One region of the Kitasatospora sp. NPDC003701 genome, then DNA from elsewhere that is predicted to be linked to it. Evidence: riboswitches for the same ligand, from Rfam matches in the RefSeq annotation. Region 1 holds a riboswitch; each other region holds the start of a gene.
The links. A riboswitch is a leader RNA that binds a small molecule or an ion and turns the genes downstream of it on or off. The one in region 1 is predicted to bind S-adenosylmethionine.
Positions count from the first base shown of each region.

Region 2: it holds a riboswitch for S-adenosylmethionine, as region 1 does, so the genes downstream of both, ACWDRR_RS05405 (ABC transporter substrate-binding protein) here and thrC (threonine synthase) in region 1, are expected to answer to the same signal.
Region 3: it holds a riboswitch for S-adenosylmethionine, as region 1 does, so the genes downstream of both, ACWDRR_RS03290 (aminotransferase class V-fold PLP-dependent enzyme) here and thrC (threonine synthase) in region 1, are expected to answer to the same signal.

Region 1 is NZ_JBSFNM010000015.1:179,055-189,427, forward strand. It holds gene ACWDRR_RS17140 (PadR family transcriptional regulator) at 1-265, opposite strand, end outside; gene ACWDRR_RS17145 (HD domain-containing protein) at 358-1,011, shown strand; gene ACWDRR_RS17150 (hypothetical protein) at 1,156-1,518, opposite strand; gene groL (chaperonin GroEL) at 1,617-3,239, opposite strand; gene ACWDRR_RS17160 (cold-shock protein) at 3,646-3,849, opposite strand; gene ACWDRR_RS17165 (ubiquitin-like small modifier protein 1) at 4,452-4,730, opposite strand; gene thrC (threonine synthase) at 4,786-6,072, opposite strand; SAM riboswitch class I at 6,090-6,221, opposite strand; gene ACWDRR_RS17175 (glucosyl-3-phosphoglycerate synthase) at 6,371-7,408, shown strand; gene ACWDRR_RS17180 (alpha,alpha-trehalose-phosphate synthase (UDP-forming)) at 7,463-8,932, shown strand; gene otsB (trehalose-phosphatase) at 8,947-9,789, opposite strand; gene ACWDRR_RS17190 (DUF3263 domain-containing protein) at 9,908-10,147, opposite strand; gene ACWDRR_RS17195 (cupin domain-containing protein) at 10,252-10,373, shown strand, end outside.
Region 2 is NZ_JBSFNM010000004.1:58,930-69,302, reverse strand. It holds gene ACWDRR_RS05410 (ABC transporter permease) at 1-626, opposite strand, end outside; gene ACWDRR_RS05405 (ABC transporter substrate-binding protein) at 623-2,263, opposite strand; SAM riboswitch class IV at 2,582-2,691, opposite strand; gene ACWDRR_RS05400 (ADP-ribosylglycohydrolase family protein) at 2,897-3,991, opposite strand; gene ACWDRR_RS05395 (glutathione S-transferase C-terminal domain-containing protein) at 4,257-5,159, opposite strand; gene ACWDRR_RS05390 (GNAT family N-acetyltransferase) at 5,271-6,104, opposite strand; gene ACWDRR_RS05385 (hypothetical protein) at 6,607-7,305, opposite strand; gene ACWDRR_RS05380 (hypothetical protein) at 7,529-8,071, shown strand; gene ACWDRR_RS05375 (Gfo/Idh/MocA family protein) at 8,134-9,063, opposite strand; gene ACWDRR_RS05370 (LacI family DNA-binding transcriptional regulator) at 9,107-10,189, opposite strand; gene ACWDRR_RS05365 (ABC transporter substrate-binding protein) at 10,343-10,373, shown strand, end outside.
Region 3 is NZ_JBSFNM010000002.1:254,766-265,138, forward strand. It holds gene ACWDRR_RS03270 (NYN domain-containing protein) at 1-1,071, opposite strand, end outside; gene ACWDRR_RS03275 (hypothetical protein) at 1,209-1,460, opposite strand; gene ACWDRR_RS03280 (rhomboid family intramembrane serine protease) at 1,663-2,445, shown strand; gene ACWDRR_RS03285 (Lrp/AsnC ligand binding domain-containing protein) at 2,487-2,768, shown strand; gene ACWDRR_RS03290 (aminotransferase class V-fold PLP-dependent enzyme) at 2,779-4,158, opposite strand; SAM riboswitch class IV at 4,210-4,327, opposite strand; gene trpD (anthranilate phosphoribosyltransferase) at 4,518-5,594, opposite strand; gene ACWDRR_RS03300 (hypothetical protein) at 5,717-6,142, opposite strand; gene ctaE (aa3-type cytochrome oxidase subunit III) at 6,538-7,158, shown strand; gene qcrC (cytochrome bc1 complex diheme cytochrome c subunit) at 7,346-8,155, shown strand; gene qcrA (cytochrome bc1 complex Rieske iron-sulfur subunit) at 8,152-9,222, shown strand; gene qcrB (cytochrome bc1 complex cytochrome b subunit) at 9,219-10,373, shown strand, end outside.

The DNA.
Region 1 (10,373 bases):
CCTCGGCCGAGAGCGCGGCTCGGCCGCCCGCGGTCAGCGCGTAGGTGCGCCGGGCCCGGCCGTCCACGACCTCCTCGGCGGCGACCTCGATCAGGCCCTGCTGGAGCAGCCGGTCGAGCGCGCCGTAGAGCGTGCCGGTGCGCATCTTGACCCGGCCGTCGGAGATCGCGGCGACCTCCTGGATGAGCGCGTAGCCGTGTCTGGGCGCATCGGCCAGCGCGGTGAGCAGAAGCAGCGTCGGCTCCTGCATGGCTCGTTCTGTCATGGAACTACATATATCGTCAAACTACCTATGCGGTCCAGTGGGCCCACCGGATTCCCGGCCCCACCACGGCCGGCACCCGCCAGAATGAGCCCATGCCGAACCAGCCCGCCGCCCCCGTCCCGGCCGACCTGCTCGCCGACTGGACCGCCCTGCTCCAGCGCTGCGGCGCCGCCGTGGACCCCCTGCCGTACGGTCTCGACCTGCTGGGCCGCTGGGCCGAACCGCAGCGCCGCTACCACACCACCGACCACCTGCGGGCGGTGCTCGGCCACGTGGACGCGCTCGCCGCGCACGCCGACGACCCGGACACCGTCCGGCTGGCCGCCTGGTTCCACGACGCGGTCTACCGCCCGGACCGCTCCGAGAACGAGGAGCGCAGCGCCGCCCTCGCCGTCCGGGCGCTCGGCGAGGCGGGGCTGTCCGAGCGGCGGACCGCCGAGGTCGCCCGGCTGGTCCGGCTCACCGTCACGCACCACCCCGAGCCCGGCGACCGCGGCGGCGAGGTGCTCTGCGACGCGGACCTCGCCGTCCTGGGCGGCGACCCGCAGGCGTACACCGCCTACGCGGCCGCGGTCCGCGAGGAGTACGCCTTCGTCCCGGAGCCGGACTTCCGCGCCGGGCGCGCCGGGGTCCTGCGCGGGCTCCTGGCGCTGCCCGCGCTCTACCGCACCCCCGTCGCCCGCGAGCGCTTCGACGCCGCCGCCCGCGCCAACCTGGCGGCCGAACTCGGCCGGCTCGAAGGCTGACCGGACGCGCCGGGCACACCGGACGCGCCTGGCGTACCCGGCGCACCGCACGCAAAGGCCCGGCGCACCGCACGCAAAGGCCCGGCGCACCGCACGCAAAGGCCCGGCCCGGCGCACGGAGCGCCGGAGCCGGGCCGGTCACGATCAGGAGAGCTCCCCGACGGGCGCCACCACCACCCCCGCCTTGCCGCAGACCCAGTGCGGCTCCGGCCCCAGCTCGGGCTCGACACCGAGCGCGTGCGGATCCCCGTCGGCCGCGCAGGAGGTGCAGAGCGGCCAGCGCCCGTACGCCTCCAGCAGCGCGTCCTGGACGTCCTGGGCGACCAGCCCGAGCACGTAGTCGGCGCCGTCCGGCCACTGTTCGAGCCACCAGCGGCGGTGCGTCACGGCGTTCTCCACCAGGGACACCACGGCGGCGTCCGCCACGTCCCGCGCGGTCAGGTCGGCCAGGATCAGCGCCCGCGCGTTGTGCAGGGCGGTCTCGATGTCGTCAGCGGTGGCAGCCATCCGCCCATTGTCCCAAAACGGAGCCGGACACAACGCCGCACGGGCGGCTCCCCGAGGGGAACCGCCCGTGCGATCGGGAGTCGACCGATCCGGAAGGATCAGAAGTCCATGTCACCGCCCGGCATGCCGCCGCCGGCGGCCGCGGCGGCCTTCTCCGGCTTGTCGGCGATGACGGCCTCGGTGGTGAGGAACAGCGCCGCGATGGAGGCGGCGTTCTGCAGCGCGGAACGGGTGACCTTCGCCGGGTCGATGATGCCCTCGGCGATGAGGTCGACGTAGGTGTTGGTGGCGGCGTTCAGGCCGTGACCGGCGGGGAGGTTGCGCACCTTCTCCACCACGACACCGCCCTCGAGGCCGGCGTTGGTCGCGATCTGCTTGATCGGGGCCTCCAGCGCCACGCGGACGATGTTGGCACCGGTGGCCTCGTCGCCCTCCAGCTCCAGCTTGTCGAACGCGACACCGGCCTGCAGCAGCGCGACGCCACCACCGGCGACGATGCCCTCCTCGACGGCGGCCTTCGCGTTGCGGACGGCGTCCTCGATGCGGTGCTTGCGCTCCTTGAGCTCCACCTCGGTGGCCGCGCCGGCCTTGATGACGGCCACGCCGCCGGCCAGCTTGGCGAGGCGCTCCTGGAGCTTCTCGCGGTCGTAGTCCGAGTCGCTGTTCTCGATCTCGGCACGGATCTGGTTCACGCGGCCGGCGACCTGGTCGCTGTCGCCGCCACCGTCGACGATGGTGGTCTCGTCCTTGGTGATGACCACCTTGCGGGCGGTGCCCAGCAGGTCGATGCCGGCGTTCTCCAGCTTGAGGCCGACCTCCTCGGAGATCACGGTGCCACCGGTGAGGATGGCGATGTCGCCGAGCATGGCCTTGCGGCGGTCGCCGAAGCCCGGGGCCTTGACGGCGACGGACTTGAAGGTGCCGCGGATCTTGTTCACGACCAGGGTCGACAGGGCCTCGCCCTCGACGTCCTCGGCGATGATGACGAGCGGCTTGCCGCTCTGCATGACCTTCTCCAGCAGCGGGAGCAGGTCCTTGACCGAGCCGATCTTGGAGTTGGCGATGAGGATGTACGGGTCCTCGAACGTCGCCTCCATCCGCTCCAGGTCGGTGGCGAAGTAGGCGGAGATGTAGCCCTTGTCGAAGCGCATGCCCTCGGTGAGCTCGAGCTCCAGGCCGAAGGTGTTGCTCTCCTCGACGGTGATGACGCCTTCCTTGCCGACCTTGTCCATGGCCTCGGCGATGAGCTCGCCGATCTGGGTGTCGGCGGCCGAGATGGAGGCGGTGGAGGCGATCTGCTCCTTGGTCTCCACGTCCTTGGCCTGGGCCAGCAGCTGGTCGGAGACGGCCGCGACGGCCTTCTCGATACCGCGCTTCAGGGCCATCGGGTTGGCGCCGGCGGCGACGTTGCGCAGACCCTCGCGAACGAGCGCCTGGGCCAGCACGGTGGCGGTGGTGGTGCCGTCACCCGCGACGTCGTCGGTCTTCTTGGCGACCTCCTTGACGAGCTCCGCGCCGATCTTCTCGTAGGGGTCCTCGAGCTCGATCTCCTTGGCGATGGAGACACCGTCGTTGGTGATCGTGGGAGCGCCCCACTTCTTCTCCAGCACGACGTTGCGGCCCTTGGGGCCGAGCGTGACCTTCACCGCGTCGGCGAGCTGGTTCATGCCACGCTCAAGGCCGCGGCGAGCTTCCTCATCAAAGGCGATGATCTTGGCCATCAGAAGTGGTCCTCCGGGACACGGTCGACTGCTCGGACCAAGGGGTGCCCGCGACGGACGGCCCTGGTGTGCGGGGGTCCTTTCCCCTACCGCTCCCGGGGGCCTCACCGACCCGGTCCGCTGTCACTCTCACACTGTGAGTGCTAACGCCAATGATTAGCACTCCGGGTAGGCGAGTGCAAGCCCAATCGCCCAACCCGCGAGCCGCGCACGCCCCCGCGGACCGCCCTCGCCGGGCCCCCGCCGGGCCGCCGGCGGCCTCTCGCCGACCGCCGCGCCGGCCCGTGCGCCGGCCCGTGCGCCGGACATGCCGACGGGCCCGTACGACATGTGTCGTACGGGCCCGTCGTGAAGCAAGAGGTGCACCAGCCGATTGGGCCGAGCCGAACTCCTGGGGTCGGAAAGGTCAGACCGCGGCGCGGACCATGTCCGCCTGCGGGCCCTTCTGCCCCTGAGAGATCTCGAACTCGACCCGCTGGCCCTCCTCAAGGGTGCGGTAGCCGTCCATCTGGATCGCGCTGTAGTGGACGAAGACGTCCGCACCACCGTCGACCGCGATGAAGCCGTAGCCCTTCTCCGCGTTGAACCACTTGACGGTGCCCTGAGCCATTCCGAACTCCCCTAGTGCTGTGCTGGCCCTTCACGCGCCCGCAGGTCGCGGGCCCGGGTCTGGTTTGAGGCCGGCCCGGGGAACCCCCCCTGGGCGCAGCCGTGCACGCCACAATCGTCCGCGGAGACCACCGGAAGGCATCCGGTGAGCGGGTGATTGCGTCGACCGCGGCTGAATGTATCCGGATCGACGCCCTCTGCAACAGGGTCAACCGCCGGGAATTCACCCGGCCCGTCAAGGGACAGCCCAGGCCAAAGCGGGAGGAAATCGGCATTTCACGCCGGACATAGCGGACGAATTACCCAAATGCCTTCGAGAATTCTGACATCGGCCTGACATGTTTCACGGTCACGGCCCCGGCGCCGGTCTCAGCGGCCGGACAGACACCGGCGGTACGGGCGCGGACGGATTCGAGTACCGGGGCGAGGGGGGAGGGGAGGCCCTCTTCCCGGACGAGCGACACTCTACTCCCCCGGACCGCGAAATATTCCCGCCGGAATGCGACGGGCCGCCCGCGCGTACGGAGATCGGAATTCCGTACGCACGAACGGCCCGGTCGGAAACGGCCCGGCCGATAAACGGCCTGGTCGGAAAGGGGCGGATCAGCAGCCGCCGGCCACCGCCGGAATGATCGAGACGCTCGCGCCGTCCTTGATCTCGGTGGCCAGACCCTCCGCGAAGCGCACGTCGTCGTCGTTGACGTAGACGTTCACGAACCGGCGCAGCTTGCCGGCGTCGTCCAGGATCCGGGCGGCGATCCCGGCGTGGTTCTTCTCCAGGTCGGCGATGACGTCGCCCAGGGTGGCGCCCTCGGCGGTCACCTCGGCGGTGCCGCCGGTGTAGGTGCGCAGGATGGTCGGGATGCGGACGGTGGCGCTCATGGGGGTCTCCTCGGGCAGAACGGCGGAACGGCGGTGCGGCGGGGCTGCGGGCGGGTCAGGCGGTCGCGAGGCCGGCGTCGCGGAACGAGGCCAGCGTCGGGCGGATGACGGCGGTCATCCCGGAGTCGGAGACGGCGTCCAGCGTCTTCAGGCCGTCACCGGTGTTGATCGCGACGGTCTCCTTGGCCGGATCCAGCTGCCCCGTCTCGACCAGCTTCTTCAGCACGCCGACGGTCACCCCGCCCGCGGTCTCGGCGAAGATGCCCTCGGTGCGGGCCAGCAGCTTGATCGCGGCCACCACCTCGGCGTCGGTGACGTCCTCGACGGCCCCGCCGGTGCGGCGGGCGATGTCCAGCACGTACGGGCCGTCGGCCGGGTTGCCGATCGCCAGCGACTTGGCGATGGTGTCCGGCTTGACCGGCCGGATGACGTCCTGGCCGGCCTTGAAGGCCGCCGACACCGGCGAGCAGCCCGCCGCCTGGGCGCCGAAGATCCGGTACGGCCGGTCCTCGACCAGGCCCAGCTTGATCAGCTCCTGCAGACCCTTGTCGATCTTCGTCAGCTGCGAGCCCGAGGCGATCGGGATGACGATCTGCTCCGGCAGCCGCCAGCCGAGCTGCTCGCAGATCTCGTAGGCCAGCGTCTTGGAGCCCTCGCCGTAGTACGGGCGCAGATTGACGTTCACGAAGCCCCAGCCCTCACCGGCCGGGTCCCCGATCAGCTCCGAGCAGAAGCGGTTCACGTCGTCGTAGTTGCCCTCGATGCCGACCAGCTCGCCGCCGTAGACACCGGCCATCACGACCTTGCCCTGCTCCAGGTCGTGCGGGATGAACACGCAGGACTTGAACCCGGCCCGGGCCGCCGCCGCGCCCACCGCACCGGCCAGGTTGCCGGTCGAGGAGCAGGAGAGGGTCGTGAAGTCGAACGCCCGCGCCGCCTCGATCGCGCAGGCGACCACGCGGTCCTTGAACGAGTGCGTCGGGTTGCCCGAGTCGTCCTTGACGTGCAGCTGGGCGGTGAAGCCGAGCTCGCGGCCCAGGTTGTCCGCCTTCACCAGCGGGGTCCACCCCGGGTTGAGGTTCGGCTTGCCGGCGACGTCGGCCGGGACGGGCAGCAGCGGGGCGTAGCGCCAGATCGACGCCGGACCGGCCTCGATCCGCTTGCGGAGCTCCTCCGCGCCCTCGCTGCCGAAGTCGTAGGCGATCTCCAGCGGCCCGAAGCACTCCAGGCAGGCGAAGCTGGGACCGAGCGGGAACCGGGTGCCGCACTCCCGACAGGACAGTGCGACGGCAGGGCCGAGATCAACGGTTGCGGGTGCGGGTGCGGCGGTGTCGACAGCCATGATGGCGGAGGCCTCTCTCCTCATCTTCCCCGTGACGCGGGCGCGCCACAGGACGGAATTGGCACCTGTCCCGCCGGGGCCGAAGCCTGCCGTGCGAGAAGGTTGCCGGGACGTCAACGGGCCGTTCCCTCAGTCCCTCTGGATGAGCTCTGTGAAGTTGTGGTCCTGCTCAGCGGTGACCCCGGCGTGCGAAGGTCCGATCGCTGTACGAAGACTGTATCCGAAGGCGTCAACCCTGAACGGGACCGTCCGCCACGCGAGATGCCCCGTCCCACCCCGATCCGCCGAGGAGAGTTCCGTGCCCGCCGAACCGACACCCGCGCTCCTCCCGAAGGCGGCGTCCTGGCTGCGCCGCCGCTCGTGGAGCGCGGCCGACCGCCCGGTGCACGCCCTGCTGGAGGCCAAGCAGGCGGCGGGCCCGGCCGGCACCGTCAGCGTGGTGCTGCCCGCCCTGGACGAGGAGGCCACCGTCGGCGACATCGTCCGCACGGTGCGCCGCGAGCTGATGGAGAAGCTGCCCCTGGTCGACGAGCTCGTCGTCGTCGACTCCGGCTCCGTCGACGGCACCGCCGCCGCGGCCGCCGCGGCCGGCGCCCGGGTGGTCCACCGCGACGACATCCTGCCCCGGCTGCCCGCCGCCCCCGGCAAGGGCGAGGTGCTCTGGCGCTCGCTGCTGGTCACCACCGGCGAGATCGTCTGCTTCGTCGACGCCGACCTGCGGGCCTTCGACCCCACCTTCGTCTCCGGCATCATCGGCCCGCTGCTCACCGAGCCGGACATCCAGCTGGTCAAGGCCATGTACGACCGCCCGCTCGAAGTGGCGTCGAGCGGCTCCGCCACCGGCGACGCCGCCGTCGTCCCCTCCGGCGGCGGGCGGGTCACCGAGCTGGTCGCCCGCCCGCTGCTCAACCTGCACTGGCCGGAACTCGCCGGTTTCGTGCAGCCGCTCGGCGGCGAGTACGCGGCGCGCCGCTCGCTGCTGGAACGGCTGCCGTTCCCCACCGGCTACGGCGTCGAGCTCGGCCTCCTGGTGGACGCCCTGGAGTTCGCCGGCCTGGACGCCCTCGCCCAGGTGGACGTCGGCGTACGCCACCACCGCCACCAGGACGGCCAGGCACTCGGCCGGATGGCCGCCACCATCTACCGCACCGCGCTGGAGCGCCTCGACCGCACCCACCGGCTGAAGGCCTCGGCCGACCTCGTCCACCCGCTGCTCACCCAGTTCACCCGCGACCCGCAGACCCGCGCCTTCACCGCGCACACCCACCCGGTCACCGCGGTGGAGCGGCCCCCGATGCACACCGTCGCCGAGTACGCGAACCGCCACGGCGGTTAGGTCCGGGGGCCGGGCGGGGGTTTGCCGACCCGGGCCCACGGCAACATGCCAACCATGGGCGATCTCACGACCGAACGTTCGAGTGCGACCGGTTCCGCCGCCGTCCTGGTGGCCTCCAACCGGGGACCGGTGTCCTTCAGCACGGCGGACGACGGCACCCTGACCCTGCGCCGAGGCGGCGGCGGGCTGGTGTCGGGGCTCTCCGCGATCGACGACCCGCACGCCGTCTGGGTCTGCGCGGCGCTCGGCGACGCCGACCGCCGGGCCGCCCGGGAGGCCCCGGACGGCCGCCTCGACCGCGCCGGCCACGAGGTCGGCGGGCAGGCCGTCCGGATGCTCGACATAGATCCGGAGACCTTCGCCGACGCCTACAACGGCGTCGCCAACTCCACCCTCTGGTTCGTCCACCACCTGCTCTACGCCACCCCGACGGCCCCCTCCTTCGGCGCGGAGTTCCGCACCGAGTGGCAGTCCTACACCGCCTACAACGCCGCCTTCGCCGACGCCCTCGCCGCCGAGGCCGCGCCCGGGGCCGCGGTGCTGATCCAGGACTACCACCTCTCGCTGGCCCCGGCCCTGCTCCGGGCCGCCCGCCCCGACCTGCGCATCGGCCACTTCTCGCACACCCCGTGGGCCCCGCCCGAGTACTTCCGGCTGCTGCCGGACGACGTCGCCGAGAGCGTCCTCACCGGCATCCTCGGCGCCGACCGGGCCGGCTTCCTCACCCGCCGCTGGGCCCTCGCCTTCGCCGACTGCTGCGCGGCCGTCCTCGGCGCCACCGTCGACCGCGACGCCCTCACCGTCACCCACGCGGGCCGCACCACCCGGCTCGGCGTGCACGCCCTGGGGGCCGACGCCGACTTCCTGCGCGAGCGGTCCCACCGCCCGGACGTCGACGAGCGGCTCGCCACCCTGCGCACGGCCGTCGGCGGGCGCCGCACCGTCGTCCGGGTCGACCGCACCGAGCTGAGCAAGAACATCGTCCGGGGCTTCCAGGCCTACCGGCACCTGCTCCGCACCCGCCCCGAGTGGCTGGACCGCGTCGTCCACATCGCCTTCGCCTACCCGTCCCGCACCGACCTGGCCGAGTACCGCGCCTACACCGCCGAGGTCGAGCGGCTCGCCGCCGAGATCAACGCGGAGTTCGCCACCGCCGACTGGCAGCCACTGATCCTGCACGTCAACGACGACTTCCCGCGCTCGCTCGCGGCCTACCGGCTGGCCGACGTCGCGCTGGTCAACCCGATCCGCGACGGGATGAACCTGGTCGCCAAGGAAGTCCCGGTGGTCTCCGACCACGGCTGCGCCCTGGTGCTCTCCCGCGAGGCCGGCGCCCACGCCGAGCTGGCCGACGACGCCCTGAGCGTCAACCCGTACGACGTCATCGCCACCGCCGAGGCCCTGCACGCGGCGCTCACCATGCCCGCCGACGAGCGCGCCGACCGGACCAAGCGGCTCGCCGCCGCCGCGACGGCGCTGCCGCCGCAGCAGTGGTTCCTCGACCAGCTGGCGGCGCTGGGCTGACGGCCGCCGCGGCGTCACCGACGGGCGAGCGCCGCCCCCAGCTCCGTCAGCAGCTCCACCACGCCGGCCGGGCCCGCGACCACCAGGTCCGCCCGGTCGGCGAGCTCCCGCACCGGCGCGTCGCCGTCGACCGTCCCGCTGCACACCAGCAGCCCGGCCAGCCCCTCGCCGCGCAGCTTCTCCACCGCCGCGAAGGCCGCCACGTCCCCCAGGTCGTCCCCCGCGTACAGCACCGCCCGGGCGCCCCGCTCGCGCAGGAACCCGGTCAGCGCGGCCCCCTTGTCGACCCCCGGCGGGCGCAGCTCCAGCACCAGCCGCCCCGGCTCCACCACCAGCCCGTGCTCGGCGGCCAGCGCCTCCACCGGCGCGCGCAGCAGCTCGAACGCCTGCTCCGGTGCCGCCGTCCGCCGGGTGTGGACGGCCAGCGAGCGCCCCTTGTCCTCCACCCACGTCCCGGCGGGCGCCCCGGCCCGCGCCAGTACGCCGTCCAGCGCGGCCCGCGCCGCCGCCACTCCGGGGTGCGCCGGCGGCGCCGTCAGCTCGCCGCCCTCCCAGCGCTCGGCGCCGTAGTGCCCGAGCACCACCACGCCCTCGACCGCGCCGAACCCGCCGTACTCCACCGCCAGGGCCGCCGGCCGACCGGTCACCACCACGATCGACCCGACCAGCGGCGCCAGCCCCGCCAGCGCACCGGCCGCCCCCGGATGCGCCCGTGCCGCACTCGGATCCGCCACGATCGGTGCCAGCGTCCCGTCGAAGTCGAGCGCCACCACCGCCTCCCGGGGCGCCCGCAGGATCGCCTCCAGCCCCGTCCGCCCGGCCTCGGTCCCCGGCTTCGCCATCTCCTCAAGAGCCATGTCCGGACCCTACCCAGCCTCCCGGGCCCGACCCTCCCGCACGCGCCCGAATGCCCGCGCGCCCCGCACGGCCCACGCCGGCCCCGTCCCCGTACCGGCTACCGGGCCGCATCCCGGCCTACCTGGCCGCGCGCCGCGCCTCCCGCACCCGCCGCAGCCGGTTCACCAGCACCGGCGCGTGCGCCAGCGCCTCCGGCCGGTCCAGCAGGGCGTTCAGCAGCTGGTAGTAGCGCGTACTGGAGAGCCCCAGCTCCTCCCGGATCGCCCGCTCCTTGGCCCCGGCCGTCCGCCACTGCCGTCCTTCGAGCTCCAGCACCGCCGTGTCCCGCTCGTCGAGCCCACCCGTGCCCGCACCCATCCGCGACCCACCTCCGTCCACCACTACGGAGTGTCATTCTCCCCCGGGGTCCGGACACACCTTGCGCCCCCCGCCGGGCTCCCGCCCGGGTTAGCGTCAGCCCCATGACGCCCAGCTTCGCCCTGCACATCCCGACCGCCGAGCTCGAACCCGACCCGCTCGACCCGGCCCAGATCGTCTCCGGCACCCCCGAGGTCTCCGGCCGGGTGCTCTCCGAGTCCCCCGA
Region 2 (10,373 bases), on a different contig from region 1:
ACCAGGTACACGCCGGTGGTACTGGTCTGGTCCTGCAACTCCAGTTGGACGTCGATGCTCGCCCGGCCCGAGGCCGGGAACCAGCCCAGCCAGATCGCGAAGACCAGCTTCAGCAGCAGCCCGAGGAAGAAGACCGGGGTGGCGTAGGTGAGGATCGCGAACAGCCGCAGTGCGACATCGGGCGCGCGGTCCCGGTAGGAGGCGGCGACCATGCCCAGCGGCAGGCCGACGGCCAGCGCGACGACCAGCGCGTAGCCGGACAGCTCGACGGTCGCGGCGCCGTAGGTGCGCAGCACCTGCGAGACCGCCTGGTTGTCGGTGGCGGTCGTGCCGAAGTCCCCGGTGAACGTGGCACGCAGGTAGTCGAGGTACTGGGTGAGCAGCGGCCGGTCGTAGCCCGCCCGGTGCAGCCGCTCCTGCAGCTGGGCCGGGGTCAGCCGGTCGCCGAAGGCCGTGGTGATCGGGTCGCCGGTGGCGCGCATCAGGAAGAACACGACGCTGACCAGGACGAGCACGGTGGGGACGATCAGGAGGAAGCGGACGACCAGGTAGCGGGCGAGCCCGTACCCGGCGGCGCCGCCGGACGGGCCGACGGCGCCGGGGGCGTCCTGCGCGTGAACGGTCACTTCTTCGAGAGCTCCGCCCAGCGGAACTGGTACGCGCTGGTGAGCTTCTCCGGCACGCCGTCGATCCCGCCCCGGGTGACGATCGCGGTGGAGCCCTGGAGCAGCGGCAGCAGCGGCAGCGCGGCGGCGGTCTCGTCCTGCACCTGCCGGATCAGCGCGGTGCGCTTGGCCGGGTCGGTCTCCGTCTCCTCCTGCTTGATCAGCGCCCGCACGGCGGGGTCGGTGTAGCCGTTGTTCACCCAGTTGTTCTCGGCGTAGAAGGAGGACAGGTAGTTGTCGGCGTCGAGGTAGTCCGCGTACCAGCCGAGCTGGTAGAGCGGGTACTGGTCGGCGACGCGCTCCTTGCCGTACTGGGCCCAGGCGGTGGACTGGAGCTCCACCTTGAACAGGCCGGTGGCCTCCAGCTGGGTCTTGACCAGCGCGTACTCGTCCGCCGAGGACGAGCCGTAGTGGTCGGAGTTGTACTGCAGGTTCAGGGTGACCGGGGTGCTCACCCCGGCCGCCGAGAGCCGCCGCGCCGCCGCGGCCTTGTCCGGACCGCCCTGCTTGTCGCCGTAGAGCGACTTGAGGGACGCGGTGGCACCGGTGATGCCGTCGGGGACGGAGGTGTAGAGCGGCTGGAAGGTGTTCTTGTAGACCTGCGAGGCGAGTTGCGCCCGGTCGATCGAGTCGGCCACCGCCTGACGGATCGCCAGGGCCTTGGCCGGGTCGGCCTGTTGGGTGGCCGACCCGAAGGGCTGGGTCTTGAGGTTGAAGACGATGAACCGGATGCCGTTGCCGGAGCCGGTGTGGACCGTGATCCCCTGCTTGGTGGAGAGGTCCTGGAGGTCGGTGATGGGCAGGGTGCGGTAGACCACGTCGATCGTGCCCTGCTGGACGTCGAGCTTGAGGTTGCCGGCGTCCGTGTAGTACTTGAGCTGGACGTTCCGGGTCTTCGGAGTACCGAACTGCCCCTGGTAGGCGGTGTTCGCGGTGAACGAGACCAGCGAGTTCCGGTCGTAGCTGCCGATCGCGTACGGGCCGTTCCAGGGCTTGCCCGCGACGACGGCCGCGTCGTCGAGGACCTTGTCCGCGGGGAACACCTGCTCGTCCACGATGTAGCCGGCCGCGGTGGAGAGGACCTGCGGGAACAGCGTGTCATTGGCCGACTTGAGGGTGAACACCACCGTCGCCGGGTCCGGGGCCGCCACCGCCCCGAGGTTGTAGAGCAGCGAGGAGGGGCCGTTCTTGTCCGCGATCGCCAGCTGCCGGTCGAAGCTGAACTTGACGTCGGAGGACGTCAGATCGTGCCCGTTGGCGAACTTGAGGCCCGGCTTCAGCGTGACCGTGTAGGTGGTGGGGTCGGTCAGCGCGATCGCGGACGCGAGGTCCGGCGACACCTCGGAGGAGCCGTTCCTGGCGCTGAGCAGGGTCGCGTACACCTCGCTCTCGATCGTCCCGGAGCCCGCGTCCCAGGAGCCCGCCGGGTCGAGACCGGTCACCTGGTCGGTGGTGCCGATGGTGAGGGCCTTCGCCGCCGTCCCGCCGGTGCCGCCGGCGGTCCGGGAGCTGGTGCAGGCGGTCAGGGCCACCACCGCCGCCGTACCGAGGGAGATGACCGCGAGGCTGTGTCTGGTCGAAGCGATGAAAGATGACATGGGAGTTCTCTGCTTCCGCACGCGTGATGGACGCGAGTGCGCTGTGCCCGTGGGCGTGCCCTTGGCCGGGGCCTGGGCGTGCCCCTGGCCGGGGCCTGGGCGTGCCCTTGGCCGGGGCCCCGGGCGTGCCCTGGCCGTGCCGGTGTCCGGGCGGTGCGCATCGCGAAGTGGTCGGTCACTGGACCGGTCCGGCCGTCCGGCCGTCCGATGGTCAGCGACGACAGAGCGCGCTGGAGACCAGCAACAGGTCGATGTGGCGGCGGCTGAACAGCCCTGCCATACCGGCCTCCTGGTCCTGGCCCCGGCCGGTGGCCGGAGCGGTCGCGCTTGCGGAACGGAACGTCCACCGAGCCCTCACCTGGAGCACCCCACCGCGTCAGGGGGTTGCCGTCCGGCCAGCCAGGGCTTGAACACCGGAACTCGTGGCGCGCTGGAACCGTAGATCAACAAAACTCTTGGCGTCAATGCCCGTTGAGGACGGGTCGGCGAGGAGGCCGCCGCGCTCGACGCTCCTCCGGCGCCACCGCGCGGGGCCGGTGACGGGCGGCAGCGAGACCCGCCCCGACCCCGCTGACCAGCGGTCATGGCGCGCGACGGGGAGTTCCGGGTGCCGACCGGGCGGGCCGGCCGGCGTCACCAGCCCGGATAGCGGGCCCGCCAGAGGGGGTCACGAGCCGGCCGGTAGTCGCCGCCGCCGGGCGAATCGACATACTCCTGCAACAGGTCACGCGCCAATGTGTCGATCACCCAGGCGAGTTCGAGCCGGCTCAGCAGCCCTGCCGGCAGCGCCCCGACACCGTGTGCGGCGCCGAGCAGCGCACCCGCCGTGCACGCCACCGAGGCTCCGTCGGGCGCGCCGGCGGCGAACTCCAGCGCGGCGCCCACGGTGTCCCGGCCCGGGAAGCGCGAGACGACGAAGAGGGCGCCCAGCAGCGCCGAGGAGGCCGTCGCATCCGGGGCGATCCAGGCGAGCTGCCCGGGATCCGGGCTGCCCCCCGGCGCCTTCAGCAGGTCGAGGACCGTGTCCGGGACCGCCGAGTACGGCATCGGCAGGGTGCGGACCACGGCGTCGAACGGGTGCCCGTCGCCGGGCGAGGACGCCGTCCAGGCCCCGATCGGATCGCTCTCCGTGAGGCAGTGGGCCACCAGCTGGGCCGCACCGACGGCGGCGTCCTGGGCGTCCCGGGCGCCGTGGGTGAGGGCCGCCGTCTGGCGGACCGGCAGGGCGCAGGTGCCCGGGCCGGACAGCGCCCACAGCAGCCCGAGCGGCAGCCCCCGGGTGACCGCGTGAGCACCCCGGCTACCGGTCACCGGCCTCTCCGGCGTGCCCTGCTGCAGTCCGGTCAGAGCCGTGACGGTGGCCGGTGCGGAGCCACGACGCACCGCCAGACCGGCCACCTGCACGAGCCAGCCGTCCGGCCAGGCACTTCCACCACCGGCCGTCCAGCGCTCGGAGATCCGTTCGGGCTCGATCCCCTGGAGGACGGCCCATCGGCAGTACGCGTGCCACACCACGGACGGTGCGTGGCTGATGCCCCGGTGGTTCATCCGCACCGAGGCGCGGATCGCGCCCTCCGCGGTGAACGCCGCCAGCTGCGTACTGACGCCGATCGGCAACGGCCCCTCGGCCGGCCAGCGGCCCCGCACCACCCCGGCCGCGTCCCCCAGCGCCGACCCGAGCATGAGCCCCCGCGCCCGCGACTCGTCCACGGTCACCATCCGCACCATCGCCCCGCCCTGCCCGTTCCCGGCCGCCCCCGCGTCTGTCCCGTCGACGACATCCCATCACACGGGGTCGATCGCAGGCCGTGCCGCCGCGGAACGGCCTGCCGCTGCCCCGGGGGTCGGGTCCCCGGGGCAGCGGTCGGTACGGGTCTCAGGGCTTTCGGTACGGGTCTCAGGGCTTGGGGATCAGGTGTCCGGGCCCGGGTGTCCGGGCCCGGGTGTCCGGGCCCGGGTGTCCGGGCCCGGGTGACCTACGGGCCCGGGTGACCTACGGGCGCTCCACCGGGGCGTTCCAGTCGGGCAGGGTCGCGCCCGACTCGGTGAAGGTGGCGAAGTCCGTGGTGCTGGTGAACGGCTTCTGCTGGTACAGATCGCGGGCGTAGGCCCACAGGTGGGGGTACTCGGCGAGGCCCGGGTTGACGGCGCGGGCGTGGTTGGGCCCGACGTCGAAACGGGCCAGCGTCACCCAGAGCCGCACGTCCGCCTCGGTCAGCCGGTCGCCCAGCAGGTAGCGGCTGGTGGCCAGCCGGGTGTCCAGCTCCGCGAAGGTCTCCAGCAGCGTGGCACGGGCCGCGAGCGCGGCCTCCCCGGTGCCCGCCGCGGCGCCCGCGCCGTGGTTCACGGCCGGGCCCAACCGGGCGTCCAGCGCGTCGATCTCGGCCCGGAGGTCCTCCGGGTAGGCGTCGGCGCCGTTGCTCCACCGGCCGAACTGCGTCGCCAGGTCGATGCCGATGGTCCGGAAGTCGTTGCTGACCACCCGGCCGGTCTGCCGGTCCCAGAGCGTCGGCACCGAGATGTGCCCGTCGAAGCCGGGCTCGGTCCGCTCGTACGCGTCCCGCAGCAGGGTGAACCCGTTGACCGGGTCCGGCCCGTGGGTCTCCCGGAAGGCCCAGCCCCGGCCGTCACGCCGGCCGTCGACGTAGGAGACCGAGACGACCTCCTCCAGCCCGTTGAGCGCGCGCTGGATGGTGGTGCGCTGCGCCCAGGGGCAGAACCAGCCCGCGTAGATGTGGTACCGGCCGGGCTCGGCGGCGAAGCCGCTGCTGCCGTCGGCGGTGATCCGCCCGCTGAAGCGGTACAGCGGGCGCTCGTCGCCCGGAACCCTGGTGATCCGGTACTCGCCGTGCACGGCGGTGTCGGCGGGGCTGGCGTAGTTCACGGTCTGACTCACATCGAACTCCTTGGAAGGGACGGAACGGTGCGGCTCGGGTGGTGCGGTGGTCTGTCGGTGCTGCGCCGCGGGCGGTGACGGCGCTCCCGGGTGGGTCGGGCAGGGGCGGCGTCAGGCGCCGTGCTCCCCGCCCGGGACGCGCAGGCCGAGGAAGGTGACGTGCCGGCGCAGCCGGAACCCCAGCGACTCGTAGAGCCGGATCGCCGTGGTGTTGTCGGCCGAGGTGTGGAGGAACGGCGTGTCGCCCCGCTCGCGGATCCCGGCCGCTACCGCCCGGACCAGCCGGGACCCGAGGCCCTGCCCCCGGTGCGACTCGGCCGTGCAGACGGCGCTGATCTCCGTCCAGCCCGGCGGGCGCAGCCGCTCCCCGGCCATCGCGACCAGGGCGCCCCCGCGCCGGATGCCCAGGTAGCCGCCGAGCTCGATGGTGCGGGGCAGGAAGGGTCCGGGCCGGGCGTGCTCCACCAGGGCCAGCATCTCCGGCACGTCGGCGGGGCCCAGCCGGACGGCCTCCTCGTCGGGCACGGCCCGGACGCCCTCGTCCACCAGTTGGACGCCGGGGCCCTGCATCAGGATCTCCCAGTCGGCCGGCACCGTGTCCGGGGAGCCGGAGGCGGCGACGACGCCGCCCGGGCCGTACAGCGCCGCCACGCTCCGCCAGGTCTGCCGGTCGGGCCGGTCGGGGAGGGCCACGAACGGCGACACGTCGGCCGGGTAGCGCAGGACGTCCCCGTGCCGCTCGGCGAGGTGGGCGTGCGGGCCCAGCAGGGCGGCCCGGGCCGGGTTGTCCAGGGGGTGGCGGGGCGCGGCGCCGCCGGTGGCATCTGCGGCGACTGTGGTGTCTGCGGCGTCTGGTCCGCCTGTGCTGTCTGTGGTGGCTGTATTGCCTGTGGTGTCTGTACTGCCTGTGGTGTCGTCGGGGGTGAGCACGGGGTGCTGGGGCATGCGAAGCCGTTCCTCGATCTTGATCTTCTCGGTGTCTTCAGCGGAGGCGTGGCCCGGCCCGCCCGGACCTCGGGCAGGTGCTGGGGAAGCCGACGGCCGGAGGCGCGCGGCCGGTACGGGCCACCGGGGGCCTGAGGGGCCGTGACGGGCCGGGCTACCGGGCAGCGCCGGGGGCGCGGGCGACGCGCGGGTGCTAGCTCTTACGGGCGACAGAGGCCGGTCGGCGAACCGACCCCGTCGATCCAGCGGCGACGTACCAGCCGGGCACCACGGGCCCGGGTGCCGGTCACCGCGCAGTGGGCTCCGGACGACGGGCGGAACGCCGCGCGCGACAGCGGCGGGTGTCCGAAGACCACCCGCTCGTCCCGCAGTTGGCGTGCGTGCATCGCCCGTCCGTTTCGCGTCCGGCAACCGTGAAGGTCCACAGTACCGCTCGGCCGGCCCGGGACCAGGGGCAGTCCCGAATCGCGGTCCGCGGACGGCTCGCGCCGCCCCGCCGCGTTCACTGCAGGATGTTGATCGCCCGGGCGATGACGAGGGTCGCCACGATGAGGGACATCGCCGCCTGCGTCATCATCAGCAGCTTGGCCCACACCTTGATCGCCGACACGTCGGTGGGGCTGAAGGCCGTGGAGGTCCAGAAGGAGAGCGAGAGGTAGTCGGCGAACCGCGGCACCCAGCCGGCCGCCGCATGGTCCGGGTACTGCATCTCGGGGAACACGAACGCCGGGTTGTCGGTGGGCCGGTGGGCGCGGGCGGCGGCACCGCCGCGATCCAGGCTCCAGTACCAGAGCGCGAAGGCGATCACGTTCGTCACCCACACCACGCCGCCGGTCGCCAGCAGCCCGGTGGCGTTGTTGGCGAACAGGCTGTTGTCGGTGAGGATGTCCGCCACCAGGTGGACGCCCGCGAAGATGTTGGCCACCGTGATGAAGCCGATCAGGAGCTGGGTGACCACCCGGAGCCAGGCCTTCTGCCGATCGATCCGGCCCGGGTCCCCGATGACCAGCGCCGCCAGCAGCGTGGACGTGGCGACCGGCAGCACCCAGGCGGGGTCGACCCGGTAGCGGGTCGGCAGCGTCACGTGGAGCGCCGCGACGACCGCGACCGCCAGCACCACCGGCCACCAGTGCTCACCCCGCGCGGCGGCCTGATCCGGCGTCACCCGCAGCGGATCCGTCGGGTCCGGGCTTGATGGCATGCCCCATTGTCACCTCGCCGACGCCGTTGAGGCCGACGGCTCACCAGCCGGACCGGCCCCGGATGCACGGGTCGGCGGCGTCGGTCCGTCACGGCCGCCCGAGGGTTCATGACCGATCCATGCCAGATTCGTGCCGCCGATTGAGAGGGTCGGTCCGTGCCGGAACCTTTCGAGGGACCGGTCGCCCACACACTGCCCTTCCACAGCTTCCGGAGGAATCTCAATGACCCGCACCAAGCGCCTCGCCGCCGCGGCGGCAGCCGTCGCCGCGGCCGCCCTGATCCCGCTGGCCGCCGCGCCGGCCGACGCGGCGACCGGGCCCGCCACGCACCTCGGGATGACCTGGGAGGTCATCGCCCACGGACCGGACGACACCGTCCAGGTCGGCGGCCCGGGCGGCAGCGCGAGCGACGCCTACCACGGCGACACCCCGCCGTCGGCCTCACTGCCGGTGCTCTGCCTCAACGTCGACGGCAGCCCGGCCCCGGCCGGCATCAGCATCGGCTTCTACAACGGCTGGGCCCAGGGCACCGTGGCACTCAGCCGCCCCGTGAAGGGCTCCCGCCTCAACAGCCGCGCCGCCGCCGACAGCATCTGCCAGGCCGCCTACGGCAGCGGCTGGCGCGAGGCCGAGTTCCACGACGGCCACTTCGGCCCGGACCTCGCCCAGACCGGCGGCTGGACCTTCTGGGCCTACGGCGACATCCCCGCCAACACCCGCTTCTGGACCGCGATCAACGACTCGCCGGCCAACCCCTGGAACTGATCCACCGTCACCGCGGCCGCCGCCGTCCGACCCGGACGGCGGCGGCCGCATCCTTCGGAACCTCAGGCCGACTCCAGGCGCTCGACGATGAGTTCGCACAGTTCGTGGGTGCGCAGGGCGTCGTGGGCGTCGAGGGTCTTGCCGGCGCGGACGGCGTCGAGGAAGCTCACCACGACCTGCTCGATGCCGCGCTGGCGGGCGACGGGGACCCAGTCGCCGCGGCGGCGGAGCGTGGGCTGGCCGCGGTGGTCGATGACGTCGGCGAGGTTGTGGACCTCGCGCTTGGAGTCGCCGCCGGAGACCTGGAGGATCTCCTCCGTCGAGCCGGAGACCCGGTTCATGATGCCCAGCGCCGTGAAGCCCTCGCCCGCGAGGGTGAGGACGACGTGTTCGACCAGGCCGTCGCGGACCCGGGAGCGGACGTCGACGTGCTCGATCTCGCCGGGCACCAGGAAGCGGAGCACGTCCACCACGTGGATGAAGTCGTCGAAGATCATCGGGCGGGGTGCCTCGGGGAGGCCCTCGCGGTTCTTCTGCAGCACGATCAGGTCGCGCGGCCGCTCCTTCGCCTGGACGTAACCGGGGGCGTAGCGGCGGTTGAAGCCGACCATCAGTGAGCGGCCGGTGCGGTCGGCGAGGTCGACCAGCCGGCGGGAGCCGTCCAGGGTGTAGTCGAGGGGCTTGTCGACGTAGACGTCGACGCCGGCCGTGAGCAGCTGTTCGACGATCGGGACGTGCTGGTCGGTGGCGGCGTGCACGAAGGCGGCCCGGATGCCGCTGTCGATCAGCGCGCCCAGGTCGGTTTGGCGGTGTTCGGGCGCGATGCGGTGGGCGTCGCCGATCCGGTCGAGCTTGGCGCGGTCCCGGGTCATCAGTCGCAGGTCGAGGCCGGGCAGCGCGGTGAGGACGGGGAGGTAGGCCTTCTGGGCGATGTCGCCGAGCCCGATCACCCCGACGGGGAGCAGCTCGTCAGGGGCAGGGGTCAGGCTCATCGGGCGCTCCAGTGGTCCAGACAATCATCGGCCGCAGCCCACCCTACTCGTCGCCCGCTCGCGCCCCGGTCTGACGGTGGGTCCCCTCGGGGCGCCGCCGGGAGGAGGTGCGGATCTCCAGTCGGGTGTCCACCAGCGTCCCGGTGGGTGCCGTCTCGCCGCTCTCCAGGGCCGCGACGAGGAGTTCCACTCCGGCCGCCGCGACCCGGGCCGGCTGGAGGCTCAGGGTGCTGACCGGCGGGTCGGCGTGTTCGGCGGCGGCGTCCTCGCTGATGCACACCAGCAGCAGGTCCCCGGGCACGGTGCGGCCGTGCCGCCGAGCGGCGTCCAGGATCAGCGGCGGGCTCGCCTCGCTGGCCACCAGCAGTGCGTCCGGCGGGTCGACGGCGCCGAGGGCCCGTTCGACCGCCGCGATGGCCGGGCCGTTGCCGGGGCCGTCGGAGAACTCCAGCCGCGGTTCGGCGCCGTGGCCGGCGCACCAGGCCCGGTAGGAGTCGACCAGCGCGGTGTGGAAGCGGATCGCGGTGTCGGGCAGGACGAGGGCGGTCCGGCGGGCGCCTTCGTCGCGCAGGTGGTCCAGGACGCCGGTCACGGCCGCGTCGGTGTCGATGTCCACCCAGTACGCGCCGGCCCGGCCCTCCACCGAGCGGTCGGTGAAGACCGGGATGCGGGCGGCGATGAAGTCCTCCACCATCGGGTCGCCGGCCATCGGGTCGGCGACGATGGCCGCGTCCAGCGGCAGGTCGGCCCACTCGGCCGGTCCCGAGCTGGTGGGCAGCATCACCAGCGCGTACCCGTGGTGCAGCGCCGCCTGTGCGGTCGCGCTGGTCAGCCGCGCGTAGTACGGCGAGTCGAGGTAGGCCCAGGGCGAGCTGGCGAACTCCCCGACCGCGTACCCGATCAGCCGGGCGTGGCCGGCCCGGAGCAGTCGGGCGGTGGCGTTGGGCCGGTAGCCGAGCCGCCGGGCGGCCTCCCGGGCGCGTTCGCGGACGGCTTCGGACATCCGGCCGGTGCCGTTGAGCGCGGCCGACACCGTGGTCTTGGACAGTCCGGCCTCGCGGGCGACGTCGACCAGGCGGACTCGGGGGGCGGCGGTCGGTCCGCCGCCGCGCGGGGTTTGCGTCATGGGCCGATGCTGCCACCCGCGGCCGCCTCTCGTAACCCTTCGGCGAGCTCTGAAGAATCGTTCCCGCAAGGGCTTGTGCGGGAACGTTCCCGCATCAATACTCGCCACCATCTCCAAGCGCCCCCCACAACGCCCTGAAAGGGGTGGGTCTCCTTGCGCCTGTCCAGATCCGCCAGCCTGCTCG
Region 3 (10,373 bases), on a different contig from region 1:
GTCCTCGGCCAGCCCGCGCCGCGCCACGTCGTGCGGCGAGGCCGAGCCCGGCACCACCGCCTCCACCAGGTCGGCCGGGCGGATCTGGGAGACCGGCAGCGCCAGCTCCCGCTGGAGCCCCTGCGCCGACTGCAGCACGGTGTCCAGCAGCAGCCGCAGCCGCATGTCCTCGACGCTGCGCCCCTCGCGGGCCGAACGGCGGCCCTGCTCGGCGGCGTTCTCCAGCTCGGAGATCCGGTGCCGCAACCGCCGCGCCTCGCTCTCGCCGGCACCGCGCTCGGCGGCCGACTGCGCCTTCAACGCCTCCAGCTCCCCGGCGAGCCGACGGGCCTCGGCCTGCGCCCGGCGGGTGTCGCTCTCCAGCGAACGCACCTTCTTGCGCAGCGACTCCGCCTCCTTGCGGACGTCCTCCGACTCGGCCCGCTGCCGGTCCAGGTCCGCCCGGGCGGCGGCGCGCACCTCGGCCAGCTCCGCCTGCAGCTTCTCCGCCAGCCGGGCGGCCTCGGCCGCCGCGCCCTCGGCGCCGGCCCGCTCGGCCTCCTCGCCGGCCTCCGCGACCAGCCGGCTCCAGCCCGCCGAGCGCACCAGGTAGGCGGCGGCCGCCACGTCCATCGGATCGGCGGCACCCGGCACGCTGCCCGACTCCAGCGCCCTGACCAGGTCCGGCTGCCCGAGCCGCAGCCGCTCCGCTATCCGCACCCGGAACGCCGGCTCGGACTCCAGCGCCGCGGCGAGCGCGGTGGCGGCGTACTTGGCCCGGCGCGCCGGGGTGAACTTGGCGTACGGGCGCAGCGCCTGCGGCAGCTCCGCCAGCGGCAGCCCGCCGAGCGCGTCGGCGGCAAGGCCCACCACGCGCCGGCGCACCCCCTCGGGCAGCGGCCGGTCGAGCTTCTCGGCCGCGCGGCCTGCCGCCGGCTCCTCACCGCCCGAGCCGCCGGACTCCTCACCGACGGCCTCCTCGGCGGGGGCGCCGGTGCCGGGTGCGGCAGCCTCGACCGCGTCCGGCGCCTGCGCGTCCACAGCGGGCTGCCGCCCCTGCGGCCCGGCGGGCTCCTTCGCTGCGTCCACCACGTCCTCGGCTCCGATCCTCGTCCAGCGGGGTACGGCCGTCGGCCGTACCCCTGGTCGTCACGCTCCGTGCGCTCTGTCTGTATTGTCCCGCGCGGCGGACGGCGGTGCCGCGCACCGTCCACCGCGCGGGGCGGGCATCAAGCCTGCTCGGCGGCCTCGGCGCCCGGACGGGCCACCAGCTCCACCTGGTCCACCGCGTTGCACCAGCGGCAGCGCACCGACTCGATGGTCTCGCTGAGGACCTCGGTCTCCTCCACCTTGGACTCGCCGGCCAGGTCGAAGTGGAGGAACTCGGTCACCCGGGCGGAACGGGTGACGTCGAAGCGGGTCAGGTTGCCGCACAGGGTGCAGCGCCAACGCGTCTCTGCGGTCAGGGCGGGGACGGTCATCGGGGGTCCTCTCGGGTGGTCCCTGGGTGGGCGGAGGCGCTCCCCCCGGAGCCCCGGCATCGGCGGCGGGAGGCGGGAATGCCCGGCCCAAGCCTATTGCCTGAGGCAACCACCCCGGCCACCGGTCACGGCGATCCCGGGGGTGGTCCACCTGCCGTACTACGCGGTGTCGCCCGCGCCGGACGGAGGGATGCTTGGTCGCATGGCGATCCCGGTCCTCGACGACACCGGTGCGCGGGACGGCCGCCCGGCCGCACCCGTCCCCGCCGTCAGCTACGCGCTGATCGCGCTCAACGTCCTGGTCTTCCTGCTCGGCCCGGCGGCCGGGTTCAACCCGCTCTACGGCGGCGGGCAGGACCGGGTCTGCGCGGAGCAGCGGTACGAGCAGCGGTGGGGCGCCGTCCCGGCCGAGCTGCTCGCCGGGCGCCCGCTGAGCGCCGAGCAGCTGGCCGAGGCACCCGATCCGGTACCGGGGTGCCCGGCCGCCCCGACCCCGGGCAAGCACCCGGCCCTGTCGGTCCTCAGCTCGCTCTTCGTGCACGCCGGCTGGCTGCACCTGGTGGGCAACCTGCTCTTCCTCCAGGTGTTCGGCCCCACCATCGAGGAGCGCCTCGGCCGGGCCCGGTTCGCCCTCTTCTACCTGGCGGCCGGCTCGCTGGCCACCTACGGCTTCGCGCTGGCCGAGGCGCACTCGGCGAACTCGACCCGGGTGCTGATCGGCGCCTCGGGGGCGATCGCCGCCGTGCTCGGCGCCTACCTGCGGCTGCACCCGCGCGCCCGGGTGACCACGCTCGTCCCGCTGCTGCTCTTCCTGCCGCTGCGGTTCCCGGCCTGGCTGGTGCTCGGCCTCTGGTTCGCACTGCAGTGGTGGTCGGTGCACTCGGCCGGACCCGGCGTCGCCTACCTGTGCCATGTGATCGGCTTCTCGGCGGGCTTCCTGTACGCCTGCACGCTGGCCACCCGCCCCTCGCGACGGCCCGGCTGACGCCCGATACCCTGGCGACACCTCACAAAGGAGCCCAAAAAGTGATCACCGCCATCGTCCTGATCAAGACCAGCGTCGACCGCATCCCGGAGATCGCCGAGGCGATCGCGGCCATCGAGGGCGTCAGCGAGGTCTACTCGGTCACCGGCGGCTACGACCTGGTGGCGATGGTGCGGGTACGCCGGCACGACGACCTGGCCGACGTGATCCCCGGCCGGCTGAACAAGGTCCCGGGCGTGGCCCACACCGAGACCCAGATCGCCTTCCGCACCTACTCCCAGCACGACCTGGAGACCGCCTTCGCACTCGGCCTGGGCGAGTAGCCGGTCCCGCTCAGACCGCGCGACGGCCCCTGTCGACCTGCACGGTGGCGACGCAGCGGCCGCCCTCGTTGCGGTAGTTCCAGGCCGCGCCGTCCGTGACCAGCTCGCGGACGGCGGTCAGGAACCGGTCGATGTGCTCGTCCGGGGTGCCCGCGCCGAAGCTGACCCGGATCGCGTTCAGGCTGCGCTCCCCCGGCAGCGACGACTCCGGGGCGCCGCACTCGGACGGCGCCACGTCCTCGTCACCGAGCAGGGTGCGCACCAGCGGGTGCGCACAGAACAGCCCGTCGCGCACCCCGATGCCGTACTCGGCGGAGAGCGCCGCCGAGAAGTGCGAGCTGTTCCAGCCCTGGACGACGAAGGAGAGCACGCCCACCCGGGCCGAGTCGGCGCCGAACAGGTTCAGCACCCGCACCTGCGGGACCTCCGCCAGGCCGGCCGTCAGCCGGGCGATCAGCTGCTGCTCCCGGGCCTCCAGCGCGTCGAAGCCGGCCTCGGTCAGCGCCCGGCAGGCCGAGGCGATGGAGTAGGCGCCGATCACGTTCGGCGAACCGGCCTCGTGCCGGGCCGGGCCGGTGTGCCACTGCACGGCCACCGAGCCGTCGGCCTCGCGGGCCACCGTCCGGGTCGCACCGCCGCCGGCCAGGTACGGCTCGGCCTCGTCCAGCCAGTCCGCCCGGCCGGCCAGCACCCCGGCGCCGAACGGCGCGTAGATCTTGTGCCCCGAGAAGGCGATCCAGTCCACGCCCAGCTCGCGCACCGAGACCCGGTGGTGCGGGGCGAGCTGCGCGGCGTCCAGCACCACCCGGGCGCCGTGCCGGTGGGCGGTCTCGGTCAGCTCGGCGACCGGCCAGAGCTCACCGGTGACGTTGGAGGCGCCGGTGACGCAGAGCAGCTTGGGGCCCTCGGGGGCCTCGGCCAGCGCGGCGTCCAGGGCGGCGACCGCCTCGGCGCGCGAGCGCGGGGCGCGCAGGTAGGTGACGCTCAGCCCGGCGTGGCGCCAGGGCAGCAGCGAGGCGTGGTGCTCGGTCTCGAAGGCGAACACCCGGGTACCGGCCGGGACGGCGCCGGCCAGCAGGTTCAGCGAGTCGGTGGTGGCCCGGGTGAAGACCACCTGGTCGCCCTCACGCAGGTCGAGGAAGTCCGCGACGGTGCGGCGGCTCTGCTCGAAGAGGTCGGTGGAGAGCTGCGAGAGGTAGCCGGCGCCCCGGTGCACGCTGCCGTAGTAGGGGGCGTAGGCGGCGACGTCGTCCCAGACCCGCTGGAGCGCCGGGGAGCTGGCGGCGTAGTCGAGCGCGGCGTAGGTGACCTTGTCACCGTTGACCAGCGGGACCTCGACATCGTGGCCGAGGACGGGGAGCGGGGCGCAGATTTCGGTGGCGACGGACATGAGGATGCACTCCTTCGACGGGTAAGGACCCCGGGAGTGCGTATCAGCCGGCGTCCGCGCTTGTCGCGCGGACGGATTGCCGCGAGACCCGGTCCTCACCCAGGGCACCCCGCCACGGACGGAGGGTTGCCGGACAGCCAGCTGGGGCTTTGCGCTGTCACTCATGACCTGGCGAAGACTCTAGGTCGCGTCCGCCGAGTGGTCAAACAACGGTCCACCATCCGGACGGCGCCGTCGCCCGCTCGCCTCCGGGCCGCTCTCGTCCGGTACCCACGGTCCGACGCCGCCCTCCCCCCAGGGCCTGCGGGGCGCGCGAAGGGCCCGCGGAGGGCGTCCCCCCGCGGGCCCCAACAGTCGCTTCACGCCCTGGCGGTGGCCTCCGACCAGCGACGCAGCAGGTCCTGGGCGGCACCCGAGTCGATGGCCGCCGCGGCCCGCTCCATCCCGGCCGCCAGCTGCTCGGTGAGCGGTGCGTCGGTGAGGTCCAGCGCCACCAGCGCCGTCGCCGTGTTCATCAGGACGGCGTCCCGCACCGGCCCGCGCTCCCCGGCCAGCAGCCGGCGCGCGACGTCCGCGTTGAACGCCGGGTCCCCGCCGCGCAGCGACTCGATGCCGACCAGCTCGATGCCGACCTCACGCGGGTCGAAGGAGGTCTCGGTGACCTCGCCGTCGCGCACGATCCAGACCCGCGAGGTGGTGGTGATGGTCAGCTCGTCCAGGCCGTCGTCGCCGCGGAAGACCAGCGCGGTGGATCCGCGCCGGGCCAGCACCCCGGCGATCAGGGAGGCCAGCCGGGTGTCGAAGCAGCCGATCGCGTGCGCGGTCACCTTGGCCGGGTTGGTCAGCGGGCCGAGGGTGTTGAACGCGGTGGGCACCCCGAGGCCGCTGCGGGCCGGGGCGGTGTGCCGCATCGCGGGGTGGAACTTGGCCGCGAAGCAGAAGGTCAGCCCGACCTCCTCGGCGACCTCGGCGACCCGCCGGGCCGAGAGGTCCAGATTGACGCCGAGCTTCTCCAGCACGTCCGAGGAGCCGCTCGCCGAGGAGGCGGCCCGGTTGCCGTGCTTGACCACCTTGGCGCCGGCCGCCGCCGCGACGATCGCCGACATGGTCGAGATGTTGACGGTCTTCGCCCGGTCGCCGCCGGTGCCCACGATGTCCACCGCCGGACCGGGGATGGAGAGCGGTTCGGCGTGCGCGTACATCGAGTCCACCAGGCCGACGATCTCGTCGACCGTCTCGCCCTTGGCCCGCAGGGCGACCATGAAGCCCGCCATCTGGACCGCGGAGGCCTCGCCGCTCATGATCCGGTCCATCGCCCAGGCGGTGTCCGCCCGGTCCAGGTCCTCGCCCCGCAGCAGCGACGAGAGGATGTCCGGCCAGGTGCGGACCACCTGCACGGGGTCCTTGCCGCCGTTCGCAGGGTTCACGTTCACCATGGCTGACTCCAGCTCTTGTCGGTTCCCCGAGGGGATGTCCGTACGGATGGAGTCAGCCTATCGAGCGGCGGGGCGCCACCGCCCCGCCGCCGCCTTCACTTCTCTCGTACTGAGACGCGCCCCTAGCGGGTGGCCGGCGCCCGCTTCGCCAGCCGGGCCCGGAGCAGGGTGGCGGCCGCCTCGGCCAACGCCACCGGGTCCACCGGGTGGGAGATGGCCGCGTCGGCCCGGCTCCAGGCGGCCAGCCAGGAGTCCTGCGGCCGGCCGATCAGCACCAGCAGCGGCGGGCAGCCGTAGATCTCGTCCTTCAACTGCCGGGCGAGCCCCAGGCCACCGGCCGGCACCGCCTCGCCGTCCAGCACGCAGAGGTCCACGCCACCCTTCTCCAGTGCCTTCAGCACCGCGGGGGTCGTCGCGCACTCCAGGTAGGTCAGCTCCGGCAGGTCCTCGGCGGGCCGGCGGCCGAGGGCCGTCAGCACCTGCTCGCGGGTGTTGCGGTCGTGGCTGTAGACGAGAACGGTCAGCGTCTCGTCGGTGGTGTACGCCATGGGCCCTGCTCCCTCAAGTGTGATCCGGACCACGTTCGCCTCAACCCGGATGCTACTCCCGATCACCGCCCGCCGAGTCACTCCCGCGCGATCCTTCTCAAGCCGCCGCGCCCACGACTCACCCGCTCGGAGGACAGCCCGTCACCCCCGACGGCGCGGTCCACCCGTACGGCCGACGCGACGGCCGTTTCCTTACTCCCGGCCGTCCCCGAAGGGGTGGAGCGACACGCAGGGCATCAGGGTCGAAGGTGCCTTCGAAGAACCGTCAGAAAAGGGACACGCCGCTGCTCAGCCCCCGTCCGGACGCCCCGTCGGCCGTCACCGGGGCATACCGCACGCACCGGACACTCCGAGGGACACCCCCCGGCGTGAAGACGGAATAAGGGACCGACATAATGTCCGTCGTGGCGACAGCAACAGCAGTAGAAACCGGGCACGCGCACGGATCGGTCAACCGGCCGAACATGGTCAGCGTCGGAACGATCGTCTGGCTCAGTTCCGAGTTGATGTTCTTCGCGGCCCTCTTCGCGATGTACTTCACGCTCCGCTCCGTCAAGGGAGCCGAGTTCTGGAGCGAGAAGGCGCACGCCCTCAACGTGCCCTTCTCCTCGGTCAACACCACGATCCTGGTGCTCTCCTCCCTCACCTGCCAGCTCGGCGTGTTCGCTGCCGAGCGCGGGGACGTGAAGAAGCTCCGCTCGTGGTTCGTCATCACCTTCGTGATGGGCGCGATCTTCATCGGCGGCCAGATCTTCGAGTACACCGAGCTGGTCAAGAAGGACGGCCTCTCGCTGTCCTCCGACCCGTACGGCACGGTGTTCTACCTGACCACCGGCTTCCACGGTATGCACGTGACGGGTGGTCTGATCGCCTTCCTGCTGGTCCTCGGACGGACGTACGCAGCCAAGCGCTTCACGCACGAGCAGGCCACCGCCGCCATCGTGGTGTCGTACTACTGGCACTTCGTCGACGTCGTGTGGATCGGCCTGTTCGCGACCATCTACCTGATCAAGTAACCAGCTGATCAGGTCGCTGGCCACCGGCCCCGGGTCCCGCCCTCACCGGCGACGGCCCGATTTGCCGGTGCCTACGCTCCCAACCGACCGACCGCGCGCGCAGCCCTAGACAGGCCGCCTCGTGCCGGCCAGACCGGCCGCCGGGTGCACCCACCAGTCGACCAGATCCTGACACCGGGGTTATTCCGTGAAAAAGCTCTCCGCACGACGGCGCCACCCATTGGCGGCGCTGGTCGTCCTACTTCTCGCCCTGGCGGCAACCGGGGGGCTGTACGCCGCGTTCGCGCCCGCCGACAAGGCGCAGGCCGACGTCGCCGCGCAGTCGCTCGCGATCGATGAGGGCAAGAAGCTCTTCGCCGTGGGCTGCTCCTCCTGCCACGGCCTGAACGGCCAGGGCAGCAGCGACGGCCCCAGCCTGGTCGGCGTCGGCTCCGCCGCGGTCGACTTCCAGGTCGGCACCGGCCGCATGCCGGCCCAGCAGCCCGGCGCCCAGGTCCCGAGCAAGAAGAACATCTACTCGCAGGCGGAGATCGACCAGCTCGCCGCCTTCGTGGCTTCGCTCGGCCCCGGCCCGGTGATCCCGACCGAGGAGCAGTACACCTCGACCAACCCCGAGGACCTGTCCAAGGGTGGCGAGCTGTTCCGCACCAACTGCGCCCAGTGCCACAACTTCGCCGGTCAGGGCGGTGCCCTGACCAAGGGCAAGTACGCCCCGTCGCTGGAGGGTGTGGACGCCAAGCACATCTACGAGGCCATGCAGACCGGCCCGCAGAACATGCCGTCCTTCCCGGACACCACCATGCCCGAGGAGCAGAAGAAGCAGATCGTGGCCTTCGTCCGCCACACCACCAACGATGAGCCCAACCCCGGCGGTCTCACGCTCGGCAGCCTCGGTCCGGTGACCGAGGGCCTGTTCGGCTGGATCTTCGGTCTCGGCGCGCTCATCGCGGTCGCGATCTGGGTCGCCGCCCACACCACCAAGGCCAAGAAGTCATGAGCCAGGACATGTCAGAAGAGAAGCTCCCGGAGTCGCACGGCTCCGCCGGGCACCACGAGGTGGCCGCCCACGGCGATCCGTTCGCCGACCCGGGCCTGCCGGCCCACGAACCGCGTCGCACCGACATCGACGAGCGGGCCGCCAAGCGGGCCGAGCGTCAGGTCTCGCTGATGTTCGTGGTCTCGATGCTCGCCACCGTGGGCTTCATCGCCTCCTACGTGGCCATCGACCCGGACAAGATCGTCTTCATCTGGCCGCTGGGCCACATCAGCGCGCTGAACTTCGCGCTGGGGATGACGCTCGGCGTCGCGCTGTTCTGCATCGGCGCGGGCGCGGTCCACTGGGCCCGCACCCTGATGTCGGACCACGAGATCCCGGCCGAGCGTCACCCGATCGAGGCCGACGACGAGGTCCGCGCGGACGTCATCGAGCAGTTCAGGACCGGCGCCGCCGAGTCCGGCTTCGGCCGCCGCAAGATGATCCGCAACACCCTCATCGGTTCGATGGCGCTGGTGCCGCTCTCCGGCGTGGTGCTGCTGCGCGACCTCGGGCCGCTGCCCGAGGACAAGCTGGCGCACACCGGCTGGCGCGAGGCCACCGACGCCAAGCCGCTGCAGCTCATCAACATGAACACCAACCAGCCGATGAAGGCCGAAGACCTCATCGTCGGCTCGCTGACCTTCGCCATGCCGGAGGGTCTGAGCACGCACGACGAGGACTTCCAGCAGCAGATCGCCAAGGACGCCCTGATGCTGGTGCGCATCGCGCCGGAGGACATCAAGGACACCGAGTCCCGGGAGAAGGGCTTCGAGGGCATCCTCGCCTACTCCAAGATCTGCACCCACGTCGGCTGCCCGATCAGCCTGTACGAGCAGCAGACCCACCACGCGCTCTGCCCCTGCCACCAGTCGACCTTCGACCTGGCGGACGGCGCGCGCGTCATCTTCGGCCCGGCCGGCCACCCGCTGCCGCAGCTGAAGATCACCACTGACGAGAAGGGCTTCCTGGTCGCCACCGGCGACTTCGACGAGCCCGTCGGCCCGAGCTACTGGGAGCGTGCTCGATGAGTAGCGCGAGCAGCACCACCTCCGGTGCCGCCAAGCCCGCCGGCAGCACGCGTGCCAAGCCCGCCAACAAGTGGGAGCAGGCTGCTGACTGGACGGACGGCCGGCTGGGGATCTACTCCCTCGCCAAGGCCAACCTGCGGAAGATCTTCCCGGACCACTGGTCCTTCATGCTGGGCGAGATCTGCCTCTACACCTTCGTCATCATCATCCTGACGGGCGTCTACCTGACGCTCTTCTTCAAGCCCAGCATGGGCGAGGTCATCTACGACGGCTCGTACGTCCCGCTCAAGGGCATCCCGATGTCCGAGGCGTACGCGTCGACGGTGGACATCAGCTTCGAGGTCCGCGGCGGTCTGCTGGTCCGCCAGATCCACCACTGGGCCGCGCTGGTCTTCGTGGCCGCGATGCTCGTGCACATGATGCGCGTGTTCTTCACCGGCGCGTTCCGCAAGCCGCGTGAGATCAACTGGGTCTTCGGCTTCCTGCTGCTGGTCCTGGGCATGTTCGACGGCTTCTTCGGCTACTCGCTGCCCGACGACCTGCTCTCCGGTACCGGTATCCGCTTCATGGAAGGCGCGATCCTCGCCGTCCCGCTGGTGGGCACCTACATCCAGATGTTCCTGTTCGGCGGCGAGTTCCCCGGCCACGACATCGTGCCGCGGTTCTTCACCATCCACGTGCTGCTGATCCCCGGCATCATGCTCGGCCTGCTGGTCGCGCACCTGATCCTGGTCTTCTACCACAAGCACACCCAGTGGGCGGGCCCGGGCAAGACCGAGAAGAACGTCGTCGGCATGCCGCTGATGCCGGTCTACATGGCCAAGGCCGGTGGCTTCTTCTTCCTGGTCTTCGGTCTCATCGCCGCCATCTCGGCGATCGCCACGATCAACCCGATCTGGGCGTACGGCCCCTACCGCCCCGACCAGGTGTCCACGGACGCCCAGCCGGACTGGTACATGGGCTTCTCCGAGGGCCTGATCCGCGTCATGCCGGGCTGGGAGATCGGTCTGTGGGGCCACACCCTGAACCTGGGTGTGTTCGTCCCGCTGATGATCTTCCCGCTGGTCCTGGTCGCGATCGCGGTCTACCCGTTCATCGAGTCCTGGGTCACCGGCGACAAGCGCGAGCACCACATCCTGGACCGCCCGCGC